DNA from 3 places in the Cronobacter dublinensis subsp. dublinensis LMG 23823 genome. Region 2 is predicted to be linked to each of the others. Evidence: predicted binding sites of a transcription regulator. Region 2 holds the regulator's gene; each other region holds the start of a gene.

Region 1 (6,881 bases), 1.8 Mb from region 2:
TCGAGCCCCAGCCAGTGGCTGAGCCCGTGCATAAAGTACGGACGATGCGCGTTATCGGCGACCAGCTGTTCCACATCGCCCTGCAAAATGCCAAGTCCGATAAGCCCTTTGACCATCACGCGTACGACATCGCCGGTGACGTCCTGGATCGACGTGCCGGGACGGAAGAGACGCAGCGCGGTTTCCAGCGACTCCAGCACGATGTCGTAGACGGCGCGCTGAGCCGGGGTGAATTTGCCGTTTACCGGAAAAGTGCGAGTGATATCGCCCGCGTAGCCCCGGTATTCACATCCGGCGTCGATCAGGACCAGATCGCCGTCGCGCAGCTGGCTTTCGTTTTCGGTATAATGGAGGATGCAGCCGTTTTCGCCGCCGCCCACGATGGTGTTATAGGAAGGAAAACGCGCGCCGTGGCGGGTGAATTCATGCAGAATTTCGCCTTCCAGCTCATATTCATACATGCCAGGACGGCATTTTTGCATGGCGCGGGTATGCGCCAGCGCGCTGATTTCACCGGCGCGGCGCATCACAGCCAGCTCTTCCGGGGATTTAAACAGGCGCAATTCGTGTACCCAGGGACGCCAGTCGGTGAGCGTGGCGGGTGCCGAGAGGTTCTGACGCGAACCGCGACGCAGCTTATCGAGCGCGGCGAAAACGATGGTGTCGGCATAAGCGTATTCGCCCTGCGCGTGATAGACCACATCCAGCCCGTTGAGCAACTGATAGAGCTGCTCGTCGATTTCGTTATAGGCCAGCGCACGGTCAACACCGAGCTTCGCCGGTGCCGCATCCTGCCCGAGACGACGGCCAGACCAGATCTCCGCGGTTTTATCGCGCAGACGGTTGAAGATAACGCTGTGGCTGTGGGTCTCATCGCTTTTGATGAGCACCAGCACGGCTTCAGGCTCGTTAAAGCCGGTGAAGTACCAGAAATCGCTGCTCTGGCGATACGGATATTCGCTGTCGGCGCTGCGCGTCGCTTGCGGCGCGGCAAAGATCAGCGCCGCGCTGGCGGGCGCCATTTTCGCCAGCAACGCCTGACGGCGTCGCAGAAACTCTTGCTGTGTCATTGCACCTCCTGAGTAAACGAATTTTAGTGAAGCGTCGGCTTTTTCACTTCTGGCGCAGTGGGCGTCTGGCGCGTAAAGGTGTCATGGCAGAGCAGCGCCGCAACGCGCACATACTCGACTATCTCCTCAAGCGACATCTCCAGCTCCTCCTGATCTTCGCCTTCGTCATAGCCGAGCTGGGCGATGTTACGCAGATCGTCGATAGCCTCGCCGGTTTCGCCGGTGATTTTATCGAGCTTCGGCTGCGTCACGCCAAGGCCCAGCAGGAAATGGTTGACCCAGCCTGCCAGCGCGTCGGCGCGGTCGAAAACCGAGACATCATCGCCGTCCGGCAGCCAGAGCTGGAACAGGAAACCGTCATCCTCCAGCGTATCGCTGGTGGCGGCGTGCAGCTGACGCAGCGCCTGCGCGAGCTGCTGGCCGAACGCCAGGCCCTCGTTGGTGAGGTCATGCAGCAGCGGTTGCCAGCTGCTGTCATGGTTGCCACCGCACAGGATTCCACTGATAAGGCCGTGCATTTCTGCGGGGGTCAGGCCCACGCCTTGCTGATTGAGCAACTGGCCGACTTCGTCGTAACCAGGCATTTCGTTCTGTATAGACATGCGCATTCGTCGTCGTTGGGAGGATGAGTTCGTGTTATGCTACCACTTCGTGCCCTGGTGATACCAGAAAAGGGCTTGTGTCTTCATATCAGGGTAGCTATAGTGTCGCCCCTTCGCAGCCCCGGCGCGAATGGTTGGCGAGTCAACAGCAGGAAAGTGGAATGTCTGCACAACCAGTCGATATCCAAATTTTTGGCCGTTCACTACGGGTGAATTGCCCGCCGGAACAGCGAGATGCACTGAATCAGGCTGCGGACGAGCTGAATCAACGGTTGCAAGATCTGAAAGTTCGCACTAGAGTCACCAATACTGAGCAGTTAGTTTTCATCGCAGCGCTGAACATCTGTTATGAACTGGCTCAGGAAAAAGTGAAAACCCGTGACTACGCGGCCAACATGGAACAGCGTATCCGGATGCTCCAGCAGACCATTGAGCAAGCATTACTTGAGCAAGGTCGCATAAGTGAAAGAGCGGAGCCAAAGTTTGAATAACGCTTCAGGGTTTACTATGGTAGAGTGACCGTGAAGAAAAAATTTCTCTGAGATGTTCGCAAGCGGGCCAGTCCCCTGAGCCGATATTTCAAAAAAACAGAATGTGACGCTCCACGGTTGGTGAGCATGCTCGGTTCGTCCGAGAAGCCTTAAAACCGTGACGACGCATTCACCTTGAACCACGGGTTCAAGGGTTACAGCCTGCGGCGGCATCTCGGAGATTCCCCTTCTTTTTACTACCATGAATCAACTTCCTGTCAGTACCGACCTCCGACAACAAATCCGTAAAACCATACGTCAACAGCGCCGCGCGCTGACGGCCGAACAGCAGGCGCATTTCGCCGAGCGGGCCGCCGCACGTATGCTGGGCTTCGCACCGGTTGTGGAAGCGCGCACCGTCGCAGTATTTCTCTCGTTCGATGGCGAGCTCGACACCCGTCCGCTGATTGAAGGCCTGTGGCGCGCCGGGAAACAGGTGTACCTGCCCGTGCTCCACCCTTTCAGCCCCGGCAATCTTTTATTTCTGCGCTATCTGCCGGACAGCCTGCTCTCCACCAATCGTCTGAAAATTCTTGAGCCCGCGCTCGATGTGCGCCATGTATTGCCGCTCGACAGGCTCGACGTGCTGATCACACCGCTGGTGGCGTTTGACCGTACGGGCCAGCGCCTCGGTATGGGCGGCGGTTTTTACGATCGCACCCTGCAACACTGGCGCGACCACGGATTCTTCCCGGTCGGTTACGCGCACGACTGCCAGCAGGTGGAGCGCCTGCCCGTGGAAGAGTGGGATATTCCGCTGCCTGCGGTGATAACGCCAACGCAAACCTGGCGCTGGTAAAAGAAAAGCCGGGCCGCAATCAAGCGACCCGGCTTTCGCACCGAGAGTGCAGAACCAGGCAGCGTCACGCCACCCGGCACGCACCATTAATAAAGCAGACGAGCGCGGATGGTGCCCTGAATAGCCTTCATGCTTTGCAGCGCTTTGTTCGCCACCTCTTCCGGCGCGTCGACATCGATAACCACATAGCCCATCTGCGGGGTGGTTTGCAGGAACTGCGCGGCGATGTTGATGCCCTGCTCGGCGAAAATCTGGTTGATGGCGGTCAGGACGCCCGGACGGTTTTCGTGAATATGCAGCAGACGGCTGACGCTGCCGCCGTGCAGCGGCAGAGAAACTTCCGGGAAATTCACCGCCGAGAGCGTGGAGCCGTTGTCGGAGTATTTCGCGAGCTTGCCCGCCACTTCCAGACCGATATTCTCCTGCGCTTCCTGCGTTGAACCGCCGATGTGCGGCGTCAGGATCACGTTGTCGAACTCGCACAGCGGCGAATTAAACGGATCGCTGTTGGTCGCAGGCTCGACCGGGAATACGTCAATCGCCGCGCCCGCCAGATGTTTGCTGGAAAGCGCCTCGCAGAGCGCCGGAATGTCGACCACGGTGCCGCGCGCGGCGTTGATCAGCAGCGCGCCGGGCTTCATCAGCGCCAGCTCTTCGGCGCCAATCATGTTTTTGGTCGACGCGTTTTCCGGCACGTGCAGGCTCACTACGTCGCTCATATTAAGCAGATCGGAGAGATGCTGTACCTGCGTGGCGTTACCGAGCGGCAGTTTGCTTTCGATATCATAGAAAAAAACGTTCATGCCCAGCGATTCCGCCAGGATGCCGAGCTGGGTGCCGATATGGCCGTAGCCGATAATCCCCAGCTTTTTGCCGCGTGCCTCATAAGAGCCTGCCGCCAGTTTGTTCCAGATACCGCGATGCGCTTTGGCGTTTGCTTCCGGAATACCGCGCAGCAGCAGCAGCAGCTCGCCGATCACCAGTTCAGCCACCGAGCGGGTGTTAGAGAACGGCGCGTTAAAAACCGGAATGCCGCGCTTCGCCGCCGCGTCCAGATCCACTTGGTTGGTGCCGATGCAGAAGCAGCCGACCGCCACCAGTTTTTCCGCAGCGGCGAAAATCTCTTCAGTCAGATGAGTACGGGATCGCAGGCCGATAAAATGCGCATCGCGGATGGACGCTTTCAGCTGCTCGCTGTCGAGCGCGCCCTTGTGATATTCAATGTTGGTATAACCTGCAGCGCGCAGGCTATCGATGGCTTTCTGGTGAACGCCTTCCACCAGCAAGAATTTAATTTTGTCTTTCTCCAGCGATACTTTTGCCATTTCCCGACCCTGTCTTGTCTGAACTGTTATGTAGCTGAAATAAGCCAGCCTTCTGTCAACATATCAAAATTTGCGTTCCCGGCAATATGAACGTTTGCGTCGCGATGTTGAAGAAATATCACGGAGAGATAAAAGGCAGGACAAAATATGGCATGTCAGAAATATGACGGAAGGATTAACAGGATGGAAACAAAAATGTGAGAGATGTCACCAAATTTAACGCAGGGAAAATTTTTTCGCAGCGGGGCGCCTACGCGCCCCGGTCAGATCATTTTACGATGGTTTTCACGCCATCTGCGGTGCCGATGAGCGCCACATCCGCGCCGCGGTTCGCAAACAGCCCGACGGTCACCACGCCCGGAATGGCGTTAATCGCATTCTCCAGCGCGACAGGGTCGAGAATGGCCATACCGTGCACATCGAGAATGACGTTGCCGTTATCGGTCACCACACCCTGACGGTATTCCGGACGCCCGCCGAGCTTCACCAACTGGCGCGCCACGGCGCTTCGCGCCATCGGGATCACTTCCACCGGCAGCGGGAAGTTGCCAAGCACATCCACCTGCTTGGACGCATCCGCGATGCAGATAAACTTCTGCGCGACCGACGCGATGATTTTCTCGCGGGTCAGCGCCGCACCGCCGCCTTTGATCATCTGCATCTGGCCGTTTATCTCATCAGCGCCATCGACATAGATGCCGAGCGTGTCGACTTCATTGAGATCAAAAACGGTGATGCCTAAGCTTTTCAGCTTCTCGGTCGAGGCGTCGGAGCTGGAAACCGCCCCTTCAATCTCGTTTTTCATGGTGCCCAGCGCGTCGATAAAATGCGCGGCGGTCGAGCCGGTGCCGACCCCGACAATCGTGCCTGGCTCGACATACTGAAGCGCGGCCCAGCCGACGGCTTTTTTAAGTTCATCCTGCGTCATGAGAGTTTTGCCTGTGGTGTGAAAACTGTCGCGCATTATAGAACAAGCCGCGGCCCAGTGGACCAGACATTCTGCGGCACAGATCCGATGTTTGCGTTTGGGTCTGTATAGCGCGCAAATTTATGTCATAGTGCGACTGATAATGAGACAGGGAGCACACCACAGAGATGAAACGCCCGGACTACCGAACACTACAGGCGCTGGATGCGGTGATAAGAGAGCGCGGTTTTGAGCGCGCCGCACAAAAGCTGTGTATTACGCAGTCCGCCGTATCACAACGTATCAAGCAGCTGGAGAACACATTCGGCCAGCCGCTGCTGGTGCGTACCGTGCCGCCGCGTCCGACCGAACAGGGGCAAAAGCTGCTGGCGCTGCTGCGTCAGGTAGAGTTGCTGGAAGAAGAGTGGCTGGGCGACGAGCAAACCGGCTCGACGCCGCTGCTGCTGTCGCTTGCGGTTAACGCCGACAGTCTCGCGACGTGGCTGCTGCCAGCGCTGGCGCCAGTGCTGGCCGATTCGCCGGTGCGTCTCAACCTGCAGGTGGAAGATGAAACCCGCACCCAGGAGCGGCTGCGCCGCGGCGAAGTGGTGGGCGCGGTGAGTATCCAGCCCCAGGCCCTGCCGAGCTGTCTCGTCGATCAACTGGGCGCGCTGGATTATCTGTTCGTCGCCTCGAAAGCGTTCGCCGATCGCTATTTCCCGAACGGCGTTAACCGCGCCTCGCTGCTGAAAGCGCCCGCCGTCGCGTTCGACCATCTCGACGATATGCACCAGGCGTTTTTGCAGCAGAATTTCGACCTGCCGCCCGGCAGCGTGCCGTGTCACATTGTTAACTCGTCAGAGGCGTTCGTGCAGCTGGCGCGTCAGGGCACCACGTGCTGTATGATCCCCCATCTGCAGATTGAAAAAGAGCTGCAAAGCGGCGAGCTTATCGATCTCACGCCAGGGTTGTATCAGCGCCGCATGCTTTTCTGGCACCGCTTCGCGCCGGAGAGTCGCATGATGCGCAAGGTCACGGACGCGCTGCTGGATTATGGGCGTAAGGTGCTGCGTCAGGATTAAAAAACCCGCCGGATGGCGGGTTTTTCGTTTACTGCTGCGACGGCGCGTTGGTCGCCGCTGGCGCAGTGCCCTGATTCGACGTACCGTTCTGGTTCGCCGTGCCGCTCTGGGCCTGGGAAGGCTGGAGTTCAAATACCACATCCACCTGATCGTCAAACTGAATAGTCTGCTGATCGTAGGTGTCCTGGGCGGAAGCCGGTGCGGCCGCTTCGGCTTTCATCATGCGCATCATCGGCGTCGGCTGGTAGTTTGAGACGTGATAACGCACGCTGTACACCGGGCCAAGTTTGCTGTTGAAGCCGCTGGCCAGCTGCTGCGCCTGACGCACCGCGTCATCGATGGCGGCTTTACGCGCTTTGTCTTTATATTCATCCGGATGCGCCACAGCTAACGACACGGAGCGAATTTCATTCAGTCCGGCCTTCAGCGCGCCATCCAGCAGTTCATTGAGTTTATCGAGCTTGCGCAACGTGACTTCCACGGTGCGTACCGCGCGGTAGCCTTTCAGCTGAGTTTTGCCATCCTTGAGATATTCATACTCCGGCTGGGTGCGCAGGTTAGCGGCG
Region 2 (6,881 bases):
GTCGTTGAGCGCCTGTAACTGCTGGCTGTCGCGTTTTTGCTGCGCCAGCACCGCGCGCCATCCCGCCAGTTCGCTGCTCCAGAGGCGATAGCGGTCGTGCTCTGTCAGCCAGCGGGCCACCTGGTCGAGCTCATCGCTGCGGGTCTGCGCCTGCTCCGCCGCCGCCTGGCGGATCGCCCGGCGGCGCTGCGCGCTTTCCTGTAAGCGAACGCTCACTTCTTCGTGCTGACGTCGGGTGGCGGCAAGCGAGGTCTCCAGCTCCTGACAGCGCAGCCAGGCCGGACGCAGTTTTTCCGCTGGCAGCGCCGCCTCCAGCCGGGCGAGCTGCGGGGCGGCGTCCTGTAACGCCTGTTCCGCCTGTGCCGTACCCCGGCGGGCCGCCTCAAGCGCGGCGGCGAGCGCGCCGCGCTGGGTCAGCCACAGGTGCTGCTGCTGTAACTGACGCTGCTGCGCCAGCTGCGTTTTTTCATCGTCAGTGAGCGCCTGCAAACCTGTCGTCAGGCTTTCGCGTTGTGCCTCGTCCAGTAGCGTGACGCCCTGCGCCTGAGATTCCAGCTTCTCAAGCTGGCTGCGGGCCTCTTTATGCTGCTCGAAGATGCGCGCCGAGACCTGGCCGTAAATTTCAGTGCCGGTCAGTTCTTCTAACAGTTCGGCACGCGCTCTGGCCTCGGCGTTGAGAAACGCGGCGAACTGCCCCTGCGAGAGCATCATCGAGCGGGTAAAGCGGTCGTAATCGAGCCCGGTGAGCGCGGCGATGCGATCGAGTTTGTCTTTGATTTTATCGGCGATGATTTTGCCGTCGTCGCAGCGCGCAAGCTCCACGCGCGGGGCTTGCAGATTGCCGTCCGGCTGGCCGCGGGCGCGGCTCTGGCTCCAGAAGGCGCGCCAGGCGACGCCTTTGACTTCAAATTCTACCTCCGCCAGGCATTCGGCGGTGTCGCGGGTCATTAAGTCGTTCTGGCTTTGCGACAGCGCGTTCAGGCGCGGCGTGCGGTGATAGAGCGCGAGGCAGATGGCGTCAAGCAGCGTGGTTTTGCCCGCGCCCGTCGGGCCGGTGATGGCGAACAGCCCGTTGCTGGCGAACGGCTCGGCGGTAAAGTCGATTTTCCATTCGCCTTTCAGCGAGTTCAGGTTTTTCAGCCGCAGGGTTAAGATTTTCATGCGTCGTCCTCCTCGTGCAGGCTCTCCAGCGTGCGGGCGAACAGCGTGCGCAGCCGCGCCCGCTCGGGTTCCTCCAGCGCCTCCAGCTCCAGACGGCGCTCAAATACTTCTTCGACGCCAAGCTCGCTTAAGGTTTCGGTGCTGAGCGTGCCGAGCGCGCGCTCGCGCATTTCGCGGCTGCGGCGCAGCAGGACGACTTCCACCGGCAGGCTTTCGGTAATCTGGCTTATCTGACGGTGCATGTCGTGCAGGAACTCGCTGGTGTCGATTTCGATATCGAGCCAGACTTTGGGCTCATCCGGCGCGTCGCGCCACTGTTCGAGCTGCGCGGTGATGGATTCCAGGCTGCCTTTTAACACCGCGAGCGGCTGACTGACCGGCACCGGGAGCGCCGTGACGTCGTGCAATTTGCCGTCAGCGAACTCCACCAGAAACACGCTTTTCTCTTTGCCGGTTTCATCAAAGCTCAGCGCAATCGGTGAGCCGCTGTAGCGGATGTGCTCGCAGCCCGCCACTTTCTGGGCGCGGTGGATATGGCCAAGCGCAATGTAATCGGCGGGTGGAAAACGGTCCGCCGGGAAAGCGTCAAGCGTGCCTATATAGATGTCGCGTACCGCGTCACTTTTGGTCACGCCAACGGTAGTGAGATGGCCGGTGGCGATAATCGGCAAATTACGCTCGCCGCGAAGCGCGCAGGCGGCCTCATAGCTCTGCTGGTAGTGCTGGCTGATGGCCTCCAGCAACTGCTGCTGTTTTTCGCGCCCCGACTGCCCGCTGAGGCTTCGCAGCACATCGCGCGGGCGCAGGAACGGAATGGGGCAGAGCACCGCGCCGGGCTCGCCGTCGCGGCGGTATAATAATGTGGCCTGGCTTTCCGGCGTGAGCTGCGCGCTGGCGATCACCTGCGTATTGAGACAGGCGAGCAGCTCGCGGGATTCATTGAGCGTCGCGACCGAGTCGTGGTTGCCGCCAAGCACGATAAGCGGGCACTGCGCCGCCTGCAGTTTGACCACAAATCTGTTGTAGAGCTCGCGCGCATAACTTGGCGGCGCGCCGGTATCGAAGATATCGCCCGCGACGATAATCGCGTCCACCTGATGCGCGATGGCCGCGCCGAGCAGCCAGTCGAGAAAGGCTTCATGTTCAGCCGCGCGGCTTTTGGCATAAAAATTTTGACCAAGATGCCAGTCTGAGGTATGCAGAATACGCATGGGATGCCCTGTGGCTAAAAAGCGAGAAGGGGATTATAAACATCCGGTACGGCGGGTGTCCTGTTTCGTCGCGCCGCGTGGTTTTTTCGCCTGCGCTGACAGGTCATCTTACGGTCATCTTTTTCATAAATCTGTCATAAATCTGACGCATAATGGCGCCGCATAACATACTGTTTACTTTATTTAACAGGGCGAATCATGGCGAGACGTATTCTGGTCGTTGAAGATGAAGCACCTATCCGCGAGATGGTGTGCTTCGTACTGGAACAAAACGGTTTCCAGCCGGTGGAAGCGGAAGATTATGACAGTGCGGTGAACCAACTCAATGAGCCCTGGCCGGATCTGATTTTGCTGGACTGGATGCTGCCTGGCGGATCGGGGATCCAGTTTATTAAACATATCAAGCGTGAAGCGTTGACCCGCGAGATCCCGGTGGTGATGCTGACGGCGCGCGGCGAAGAAGAAGATCGCGTGCGCGGCCTGGAAACGGGCGCGGATGATTACATTACCAAGCCGTTTTCCCCGAAAGAGCTGGTGGCGCGTATTAAAGCTGTCATGCGGCGCATTTCACCGATGGCGGTAGATGAAGTCATTGAAATGCAGGGCTTAAGCCTCGATCCGTCATCACATCGCGTGATGACCGGCGAAAATCCCCTCGATATGGGGCCGACCGAATTCAAACTGTTACACTTCTTTATGACACACCCGGAGCGCGTATACAGCCGCGAACAGCTGCTGAACCACGTCTGGGGCACCAATGTGTATGTGGAGGATCGCACCGTCGATGTGCATATTCGCCGCCTTCGCAAGGCGCTGGAACATAGCGGTCATGACAGAATGGTACAAACGGTGCGCGGCACGGGTTATCGGTTCTCGACGCGTTTTTAAACCCAAAACAGGAGTGTGACGCGTGCTGGAACGGCTGTCATGGAAAAGACTGGTGCTGGAGCTGATGCTCTGCTGTATCCCGGCGCTGGTTCTCGGGGCGATATTCGGCTATCTGGCATGGTTTTTACTGGCGGCGGTGACCGGATTGCTTATCTGGCATTTCTGGAATCTGCTGCGGCTCTCCTGGTGGCTGTGGGTGGATCGCAGCATGACGCCGCCGCCCGGCAGCGGCAGCTGGGAGCCGCTGCTCTACGGCCTGCACCAGATGCAGTTGCGCAATAAAAAGCGCCGTCGCGAACTGGGCAATCTTATCAAACGCTTTCGCAGCGGCGCGGAATCGCTGCCTGACGCCGTGGTGCTGACCACAGAAGAGGGCGTCATCTTCTGGTGTAACGGCCTTGCGCAACAGCTGCTTGGCCTGCGCTGGCCCGACGATAACGGGCAGAATATCCTTAACCTGCTGCGCTACCCCGAGTTCACCAGCTACCTGCGCGGGCAGGCGTTTAACCGCCCGCTGCATCTGGTGCTCAATAACGGGCGGCATCTGGAGTTCCGCGTGATGCCCTACAGCGAAGATCAGCTGCTGATGGTAGCGCGCGACGTGACGCAGATGCATCAGCTCGAAGGCGCGCGGCGCAACTTCTTCGCCAACGTCAGCCATGAGTTGCGCACGCCGCTCACCGTATTGCAGGGCTATCTTGAGATGATGCATGAGCAGGTGCTCGAAGGGCCGCTTCGCGAGAAAGCGCTGCATACCATGCGCGAGCAAACCTACCGGATGGAAGGGCTGGTGAAACAGCTGCTGACGCTCTCGAAAATCGAGGCGGCGCCCGCGATGCAGCTTAACGAAACCATCGACGTGCCGATGATGCTGCGGGTGGTGGAGCGCGAAGCGCAGACGCTGAGCCAGCAGAAGCACACCTTTACCTTCGAAGTAGACTCGCAGCTTAAAGTGCTCGGCAATGATGAGCAGTTGCGCAGCGCGATTTCCAACCTCGTGTATAACGCGGTCAACCATACGCCGGCGGGCACGCATATCACGGTACGCTGGGAACATGTGGCTCACGGCGCGCGCTTTAGCGTGGCGGATACCGGGCCTGGGATCGCCGCGGAGCATATTCCGCGCCTGACCGAGCGGTTCTACCGGGTGGATAAGGCGCGCTCGCGCCAGACCGGCGGCAGCGGACTCGGGCTCGCGATTGTGAAACATGCGCTGACGCACCACGACGCGCGTCTTGAGATAGAAAGCACGCCCGGTAAAGGAACGACGTTTTCGTTTCTGCTGCCGGAAAGACTCATTGCTGCCGCGCCTGCCAGCGCCGATTCTGCGCTGTAGCTTGTAACGTCTGCTTTCCAGGGCCAGCCATAAGCTGGCCTTATTCATTTTTTATCCGCCATTCAGCGCTTTTTTCATCGTTTGCTGCTTTTTTGCCCGCGCGAATCGCCGGAGGTTTTTTACGAAATTAGATTTTATCACTGCCCTGAAACTTAGATCTGGCATAAAGGTCTGGTTTTACGATCCCGTCTTGCCTTTAAACGTTATAAGCGTTTAAATTGCGCCCCTGCTATTGCCAGACCGACTGTTTTTGCGCGGTAAACCGAAAAACAATTCTTCGCCAGCGTGATCGGGAAGCATATCCCGCTGTCAGCGTCTGAAATGGCCGTGTTTTCGTCAGCAGGCTGACGATAAAAACTATTCAATTTCAACACCACATCCACAGGCAGTAAATCTTATGACCCATCAGTTAAAATCGCGCGACATTATCGCACTGGGGTTTATGACCTTTGCGCTGTTCGTCGGCGCGGGCAATATCATTTTCCCTCCTATGGTTGGTTTGCAGGCCGGTCCGCATGTCTGGACGGCGGCGATCGGCTTTCTGATAACCGCCGTTGGTCTGCCTGTGCTGACCGTGGTGGCACTGGCGAAAGTGGGCGGCGGCGTTGACAGCCTGAGCCACCCGATTGGCCGCGTGGCGGGTATTCTGCTCGCGACCGTCTGCTATCTGGCCGTGGGGCCGCTGTTCGCCACGCCGCGCACCGCGACCGTGTCGTTCGAAGTGGGCATCGCGCCACTGACCGGTGACGGCACGCTGCCGCTGCTGATTTACAGCCTGGTCTACTTCGCGCTGGTTATCCTGGTGTCGCTCTATCCGGGCAAACTGCTGGATACCGTGGGCAACTTCCTGGCGCCGCTGAAAATCATCGCGCTGGTGGTGCTGTCGGTGGCGGCTATTGTCTGGCCGGCGGGCGATATCAGCGTGGCGACGGAAACCTATCAGAAAGCAGCGTTTTCCAACGGCTTTGTGAACGGCTATCTGACGATGGATACGCTGGGCGCGATGGTGTTCGGGATTGTTATCGTCAACGCGGCGCGTTCGCGCGGTGTTGAAGACTCGTGTCTGCTGACGCGCTACACGGTGCTCGCGGGCCTGATGGCGGGCGTCGGCCTGACGCTGCTTTATCTGGCGCTGTTCCGTCTGGGCTCTGACAGCGCGACGCTTGTCGATCAATCCGCTAACGGCGCGGCGATTCTGCACGCGTATGTTCAGCATACCTTTGGCGGCGCGGGCAGCTTACTGCTGGCGGGGCTGATCTTCCTGGCGTGCATGGTGACCGCGGTCGGCCTGACCTGCGCCTGCGCCGAGTTTTTCGCGCAGTATCTGCCGCTCTCCTACCGCACGCTGGTGTTTATCCTCGGCCTGTTCTCAATGGTGGTGTCGAATCTCGGCTTAAGCCAGCTGATTCAGTTCTCGATCCCGGTGCTGACGGCCATCTATCCGCCGTGTATCGCACTCGTTGTACTGAGCTTTACCCGCGGCTGGTGGCATAATGCGAGCCGTGTTATCGCCCCGGCGATGGCGGTCAGTCTGCTGTTTGGTTTGATTGATGGGGTGAAAGCCTCGGCGATAAGCGGTATCCTTCCGGCCTGGACTCAGAAACTGCCGATGGCGGATCAGGGGCTGGCCTGGCTGCTGCCGACCATCGTGATTGCACTGGCGGCGGCCGTCTGGGATCGTACGGCCGGACGGAGCGTGACTTCCACCGCACATTGATCGTCGGTTGATTGTTGAACCACGGGGCCTGGCTCCGTGGTTTTTTATTGTATGACGTGGTACTGGAAAGATGGAAAACGAGAACAAGCTCAAGCGCGGGTTGAGTACAAGACACATCCGCTTTATGGCGCTGGGTTCAGCGATTGGCACCGGCCTGTTTTACGGCTCGGCGGACGCTATCAAAATGGCGGGCCCGAGCGTACTGCTGGCGTACATCATCGGCGGCGTGGCGGCGTATATCATTATGCGCGCGCTCGGTGAAATGTCGGTGCATAACCCGGCGGCGAGCTCTTTCTCTCGCTACGCGCAGGACTACCTCGGCCCGCTCGCTGGCTATATCACCGGCTGGACCTACTGCTTTGAAATCCTGATTGTCGCCATCGCCGACGTCACCGCGTTCGGCATCTATATGGGCGTCTGGTTCCCGACGGTGCCGCACTGGGTGTGGGTGCTGAGCGTGGTGCTGATTATCTGCGGCATCAACCTGATGAGCGTAAAAGTGTTCGGCGAGCTGGAGTTCTGGTTCTCGTTCTTTAAAGTCGCCACCATCATCATCATGATTGCCGCC
Region 3 (6,881 bases), 420 kb from region 2:
TGCGGGCCACGCTTAGCGACACGGCGCAGGCGTTTCGCTACGGCGGCGAAGAGTTTCTGGTGTTGCTGCCCGGCATGGCGGAGACCCAGGCGCATGCGCTGGCGACGCGCATTTTGCACCAGGTTAGCGGGCTGTCGCTGCGCTATAACAGCCAGGAGATTGGCCCGGTCTCGGTGTCGATCGGTCTCGCCACCTGGCCCGATCACGCGCGCCGCGAGAACCTGGTGAAAAATGCCGATATCGCGCTTTATCTCGCCAAAGAGATGGGGCGCTCGCGCATTGTGGTGGCGAACCGGCTGAAACCGACCGCCTGACGTCACGGCACGCGCAAACCGGAGTTTTCCGTGACGCAAACCCGCTGTTTTTCCACCTATACTCCTTCGATTGACAGCATATATTTTCTGGCACCATCGCTCTGTAATATGACGGGGCGCACGGCCATTAACGCGGGGGTAGACAATGAAATTTCCTGGGATTCCGGAGAACGAAGAAGAGCGACTGAAGTCGCTGTATATGATGGATCTGCTGGATACCCGGGATGACGAGCGTTTCGAACGTCTGACGCGGGTGGCGAAAAAACTCTTTCAGGTGCCGGTGGCGCTGATAAGCCTGCTGGATCGCGACCGTCAGTGGCTGCTGGCCTGCCAGGGGCTGAACACGCGCGAGACCACGCGCGACGTGTCGTTCTGCGGGCACGCGATTTTGCAGGAAGGGCCGTTTATCGTAAATGACGCCCGCCTCGACGAGCGTTTTCATGATAATCCGCTGGTGACCGGCGAGCCGTTTATCCGGTTTTACGCGGGTTACCCGGTGCGTCTGCCGGATGGTGCGGTGGTCGGCACGCTCTGCCTTATCGATAGCATGCCGCGCGAGTTCAGCGATGAGGATGTTGTGACGCTCAAAGATCTGGCGTTTATCGTCGAAGATGAGTTTCACGTCATCAGCATGGCGATGACCGACAGCCTGACCGGCATACCCAACCGTCGCGGCTTTTACCGCAGCGGCGAGAAGCGTTTTACGGCGCTGAAAGATAACAGCGAGCCGTTCAGCATCCTCTATTTTGACCTCGATAAGTTTAAGCCTATCAACGATCTGTGGGGCCATGCCGAAGGCGATGAAGTGCTGAAAACGTTCTCGGCGCAACTGCGCCAGCACCTGGGCCCGAAAGATATCGCCGGGCGGCTCGGTGGCGATGAGTTCGCCGTGCTGCTGACCCGGGAGAGCGACACCCAGGCGTTTCTCGATAGGCTGCGCGCGAGCCTGGATGCTCACAACCAGCACGCCGGCAAGCCTTACAACATCAATTACTCTTACGGCATGCTCAACCGCGATGAAGGCGCGTTTGATTCGCTGCTGGAGATGATCAAAGAGAGCGATAGCGTGATGTATTCCGCGAAGCGCAGAAAGCGGCTCGGGTAACGAGCGGGATCACCCGCTCGCGTTAATCACCTTAATGGACACCATGCCGATGCCGAGACGGCGCGGCGAATGGCCAAGAATGTTGCCCTCGTTGGTGGACTGCGGCGCGGGCGGCACAATCACCAGCGTATTGCTGCGCGTCGGATTCTCGAAGTAAAGCGTGGTGGTCGACACCTCGTTGCCGAGCGTCAGCGTCTGCTCGCTGTCGCCCACTTTCACCGGCACCGGTTTTCCGGCGTTCGGGCCATAGGCTTTGGCCGTGATGACCAGCGAGAATTTCTCCGGCAGGGGATGGCGATACTCAATTTTTACCGCGTCGCCCAGCTGCGCGTTGGACCAGCGCCCCCAGGACTCCGGGCGTGAAATGCCGGAGAACTGTTTGACCTCTTCCGGCGCGCCCGCCACGTTGAAGATAAAGCTGTCGGCCTGATAGCGGATGTCGTTATCCATCACCTTGAGCGTCTCGACGTTGTGCTGATAGCGCGCGGTGTCGATGACCGTATCACGAAACGCCGCTTTGCCCTGCCAGGTCGCTTTATCGACCCGCTGTACGCGCTGCTCGCCGCCAAGCTGGCCCTGCGAGACGCAATAGTCAGTGGAAAGCGCAAGCTCAGGCGCCCACAGACGCGCCATTTTGTAGCAGTTATCCACCCACAGGAAGTTATCGCGCGGGGCGAAATCCGCCAGCTGGAAGCGCAGCGGGGCGGAGTATTCGCTCTCCGGCAGCGGCTCGATGCGTTTATCCGCCACCCGCAGCAGGAGCGGCAGGCGGAAGTGGCTGCCGGAGAAGGCAATCGTCTGTTTTTGCGTATCGACGGTGAAATCTTTAATCGACGACGGGAATTTCCACAGGCTGATGATATCGGGCTTCCAGGCGAGCACTTTCGATTTCATATTCAGGAACACGGTCGAGAGCGACTGGCCGGAAAGGCTGCTGCGCCCGAGCCCGAGATAGTTATCGCCGCCGAGAATATCCAGCACCGTGGCGCCGTTATCCATCGTGTTGCGCTTCACCGCCACCCGATCCTGCTGCGGCTGGTCGCCGCGCAGAATAAAGAACAGGTTATTGCGATCCTGCTTGCTGAGGTATTTATACGCGGTGTTGTTCATCGCCAGGTGATCGGAAGAGACGACGATGACGGTGTTTTTAAAGTAAGGCGAGGCTTTGATTTTGTTAATCAGCGCCGCGATGTGCTCCTGGCTGCAACTGACCGCGCTGAAAGACTGGTTTGGCTTACCGTCGAACGCATAGCTTTTGCGTTTGCAGGTGCGCGAGACAAAACCGTCCGGGTGATGCGTGTCCACGGTCAGCGTGAAGAGCGAAAAGCGTTTGCCCGCTTTTGAGAGCGCTTCGTACTTTTTCCAGACTTCGTCGAGCACCGTGTCGTCGTAGAAGCCCCAGTCGTTGCGATAGGCCGGGTCCGCCACCACGGTTTTCAGTTCTTCCGCGCCATAGAGGTTATCGAAGCCGTGGGATTTCAGAAAGACGTCTTTCCCGGCGAAGCGCAGGTTGGCGCCCTGAATAAAATAGTTTTCGTAGCCAGAATTTTTCAGGATGTCGCCCAGGCAGACGTTTTGTGGGAAGAAGCTCGACATGGAGGCGGACGCGTTGCCCTCGAACGGCGCAAACAGCGGAATGCCGCACTGCGAAGCGACCATGCCTGCAATGGTGTAGTCGGTGCCGGGCAGCTGCGCGGTCTGGCTGAAGTCAATCCCGTCGTTTTTAAGCGCGCCCAGTTCCGGCGTCAGGTTCGGGAAGGCTTCATCGTCAAAATAGGTACGCTCCAGGCTTTCGCCGTAGATATAGACCAGGTTGAGCTGCGGGTTGTCGATACGCTTTTGCGGCTCTTTGTAGTATGCCGCGAAATCCGGGTCGCCCTCGGCGGTCTGGGATTTCACCAGTTCGGTTATCTGGCGAAAGGCCGGGCTGGCGTCGACCGAGGCGAGCGCCAGCAGCAGCGCCGCAAAGCTGTAGCCGAAGTGATACGGCATATGGCGACGGCGGCGCAGGATCCACGTCAGCAGGCCGAAGACCGCCAGCAGCGCCGCGACGAGCCCGACGCCTGGCAGAATATACTTGCTGACGCCCGCGCCGGTGAGGCTGTTGGTGAGCGTATAGAGCACCGCGTCGTTGATGCCATCCCCGGTAAAATAGTTACTGGCAAGCAGCGTCAGGTTCAGAATCACGCACAGCCCCAACACCACCAGGGTCGCGATGAACCACCAGGTATTACGACCGGCCTTAAAGGCGTAAATCGCCACCGAGGCGATAAATAACAGTAGGGAAAGCCACTCTGACAACACCACATCCTCGCAGCGAAGGCGCCAGGCCCGTTGGGGTTAAACCACTTTTTTAGCGTTGGAATATAACTTTGCTGTCACACTCCTACAATTCTAGCGTCATCTTTCTGTGGATCAGTTCAGATAAGGTTTAGATATGCGATTTTTTGAGCCGGGTCTCATCGCCTGTGGCGCGGCGTGGCACAGGACGTAGCGTAAAAAGAGGTGTTTATTAATGGACAGTTAGCGGAAGCGGTAAAAAGCAGCTTCTTTTATGAAAATTTTATTACAGAGCAGATTTCACTGGCGAAAGGCGAAATATAAGCGAAACGGGAAGGAAGAGCCGGAGCGCAGGTCGCACGCCCCGGTGATGCGATGCGGTTAGTACTCTTTACCGGTGACGCGGCTGCGGTAGCTGTCCCAGTTGAAATTCACCCACAGGCTGTTGCCAAGACGCATGCGATCCATAACGCGCTCGCCCAGCAGTTTGGTCATTTCATCCATGTTCTGGTTGGTCAGCATACCGGTCGGGCGTTTGGATGACGAGCGGCGATCCACCAGCTGATTGATGATCACTTTTTCATAGCGCGATTCGCTCTGCATGCCGATCTCGTCGATCACCAGCAGATCGACGCTGCTGAGATCTTTTAGCAGCTGCTCTTCACTGGTTTCGCGGCTGCTGAAGGTGTCTTTCATGGCGGACATGATATCGGCGACGGTAATGATCATTACCGATTTTCCGCGCAGCAGCAGTTCATTGCAGATGGCGGCGGCAAGGTGGTTTTTGCCCGTGCCGGGTTTGCCGGCGAAGACAAAGCTCGCGATATTGCCCTCGAACGCCTCGACATACTGGCGCGCTTTGCTGAGCGCGTTCATCTGCCCGTCGTTTTCAACGCGGTAGTTATCAAAAGAGCAGTTCTGATGCAGCGGGCGAATGCCGGAGCGGTTAAACGTGCGCTGCATTTTCATCGCCCGGTTTTCGCGCTCGATAGCCTCCGAGCGAAGACGCCCCTGCTCCTGTTGCCAGGCGAGAAGCTCTTCGCCGGATTTAAAGGCGGGCTTTACGTCAGGCGGCATCAGCCGCTTCAGGCGCATCATCAGGTCAGTGACGTTTTTCATCGTTACCCCCGGAATCCGTCAGGAATCTGGTCGTCCGGCTGTGGAATGGCGTTCACGTCGCGCCGCGCGGAAGACGTAAAGGTGGCGCGGTTCATCTGAATGCTGCGCGCCAGCTTTTGCTGCCACTGGATATGGTGGAAGACCTTTCCTTCCGCCTGCCAGTAGGCGACGAAAGAGGCCAGCTCTTCGCTGGTGACAGGCTGCGCCAGCGGAATGCCCCACAGCGCGGCCATGCGCTGGAAGTCCGGGTCGGGCTGCCAGCCGGGGTACATGGCGAACTTGCCCATCGGCACCGGTACGGGCTGGGCGACGTCATTCCCTTCGTCAAAAAACTGCGCTTCCAGCGCGACATCGGAGCGGGGCGCGGCCAGCTGTTTTTCCAGCGCCAGTAGTTCCGCCATGCGCGCCGGGGTCACGGCATAAAATGCAGGCGCATTGTTATCAAACACCGCCACGGCCCCACGTTCGGCATGCGCGAGCGCGCCACCGGGATTGCGCCGGAAGGCGTCAATATCAACGACATCAGGGGTCAGGATTCTGGAAGACATAAAACGTTCTCAATCAAAGCGTTATCAGACACTGGCGAATAAATGGCCAGCAGAGACGATAATTCCTTCATAGTAGCATAACCCGGCCCGGGGTTTGAGCTTATTGGCTTAGGAGCGGGCGTGTAAAAAAAAGAGCGCGCCATAACATCTGGCGCGCTCCGGGTCCCCTGGTGAGGGCAGTTTCGTTTTTTATTTTAAGCTTCCCCGTTGGCGGGGATAGCGTCAGGCAATAATGTTCAGCGTTACGTCGATGTTGCCGCGGGTCGCGTTGGAGTACGGGCAGACGATATGCGCCGCATCGACCAGTTTCTGCGCCTCTGCCGCGTCCATCCCCGGCAGGTGAATATTCAGGGTCGCTTCGATACCAAAACCGGTCGGCAGCGGGCCAATCCCCACTTCGCCTTCGATAAACGCGTCTTTCGGCATGGCGATTTTGTCGCGAGCGGAGACAAACTTCATCGCGCCCAGGAAGCAGGCGGAGTAGCCTGCGGCAAACAGTTGTTCCGGGTTAGTGACGTCGCCGCCCATGCCGCCCATCTCTTTCGGTACGCCCAGCTTCACGTCAAGCACGCCATCAGAAGAGGTGGCGCGGCCGTCACGGCCTCCAGTGGCTTTTGCTTTGGCGCGGTAGATAACGTTTTCTAAAGACATGCAACATTCCTTTTTTGAGTTTTAGGCGATTTAATCGTGCGCTACTTATATTTTACGTGAACGCCATCCAGGGACGGCGCTTACGACTGATGTAAATTATGGCGTAAATCTTCCAGCTGCGCTTTAAGGCTCATCAGGGTTTCTCTGTCGCATGCGGTCGCGCAGAGCACCGAGCCTGGTATCTCGCTGGCCTCGGCCTTTAATTCCCGGCCTGCGTCGGTCAGCGTGACGATGACTTGTCTCTCATCCTGACGCGAGCGCTGACGCATCAGCAGCCCGGCGGTCTCCATACGCTTTAGCAGCGGCGTGAGCGTGGCGGAGTCGAGATATAACCGTTCGCCAATTTCCGACACCGTGACCTCGTCCTGCTCCCACAGCACCATCATCACCGTAAGTCAGCCCCAGCGGCGTCAGCAACTGGCGATAAATTTTATGCAGCGCCAGGTTTGTCGAGTAGAGCGCGAAGCAGAGCTGATTATCTAAACTCAGCGAGAGACCCGCGCTTTGTTGTTCTTTTGTCTTCATGCTTTCAATATAGATAGCGCACGATTTAATTGCAAGTGAGTTTTGGCTGTCGCTGTGATAGACGTGACCGTTATACGCGGGGGCGTTTACGGTATAGCCACAGACCGGGCAACGACAACCCAATCGACAGCGCGCCGACGGTAGACGCCGCCTTAAGAAAGTTGGTCACCAGCGAGACCATTAACGGGTCGCTATAGCCGAAGTGGCTGATTTTTACCGCCGAGATCATCGCCGAATACGCCGAGATGCCGGGGAACATCGGGATCACCGCTGCGACGGTAAAGACTTTCGGGTGCGCGAGATACCAGCGCGACCACTGGATGCCGATGCAGCCCACCA

What was found. Region 2 encodes PhoB, which activates phosphate uptake and scavenging genes when phosphate is short. Its sites were predicted from a motif close to CTGTCATAAAACTGNCNNAT; they were not measured.
Region 1: serA (phosphoglycerate dehydrogenase) is a predicted target of PhoB. The motif match lies at 4,479-4,498, and genes of this name have one in related genera.
Region 3: opgB (phosphatidylglycerol--membrane-oligosaccharide glycerophosphotransferase) is a predicted target of PhoB. The motif match lies at 3,972-3,991, and genes of this name have one in related genera.

What each region holds. Positions count from the first base shown of each region.
Region 1 covers NZ_CP012266.1:3,671,065-3,677,945, forward strand. Annotated here, with positions in the region: gene pepP (Xaa-Pro aminopeptidase) at 1-1,070, opposite strand, end outside; gene AFK67_RS16960 (YecA/YgfB family protein) at 1,094-1,672, opposite strand; gene zapA (cell division protein ZapA) at 1,834-2,163, shown strand; RNA gene ssrS (6S RNA) at 2,205-2,388, shown strand; gene AFK67_RS16970 (5-formyltetrahydrofolate cyclo-ligase) at 2,405-3,001, shown strand; gene serA (phosphoglycerate dehydrogenase) at 3,088-4,326, opposite strand; gene rpiA (ribose-5-phosphate isomerase RpiA) at 4,595-5,254, opposite strand; gene argP (DNA-binding transcriptional regulator ArgP) at 5,422-6,315, shown strand; gene AFK67_RS16990 (oxidative stress defense protein) at 6,344-6,881, opposite strand, start outside.
Region 2 covers NZ_CP012266.1:1,058,940-1,065,820, forward strand. Annotated here, with positions in the region: gene sbcC (exonuclease subunit SbcC) at 1-1,161, opposite strand, end outside; gene sbcD (exonuclease subunit SbcD) at 1,158-2,372, opposite strand; gene phoB (phosphate response regulator transcription factor PhoB) at 2,571-3,260, shown strand; gene phoR (phosphate regulon sensor histidine kinase PhoR) at 3,283-4,596, shown strand; gene brnQ (branched-chain amino acid transporter carrier protein BrnQ) at 4,994-6,313, shown strand; gene proY (proline-specific permease ProY) at 6,384-6,881, shown strand, end outside.
Region 3 covers NZ_CP012266.1:638,479-645,359, forward strand. Annotated here, with positions in the region: gene AFK67_RS02970 (diguanylate cyclase) at 1-314, shown strand, start outside; gene AFK67_RS02975 (sensor domain-containing diguanylate cyclase) at 460-1,419, shown strand; gene opgB (phosphatidylglycerol--membrane-oligosaccharide glycerophosphotransferase) at 1,429-3,720, opposite strand; gene dnaC (replicative helicase loader DnaC) at 4,081-4,818, opposite strand; gene dnaT (primosomal protein DnaT) at 4,821-5,366, opposite strand; gene AFK67_RS02995 (organic hydroperoxide resistance protein) at 5,589-6,017, opposite strand; partial or broken gene AFK67_RS03000 (MarR family winged helix-turn-helix transcriptional regulator) at 6,098-6,542, opposite strand; gene AFK67_RS03005 (threonine/serine exporter) at 6,613-6,881, opposite strand, start outside.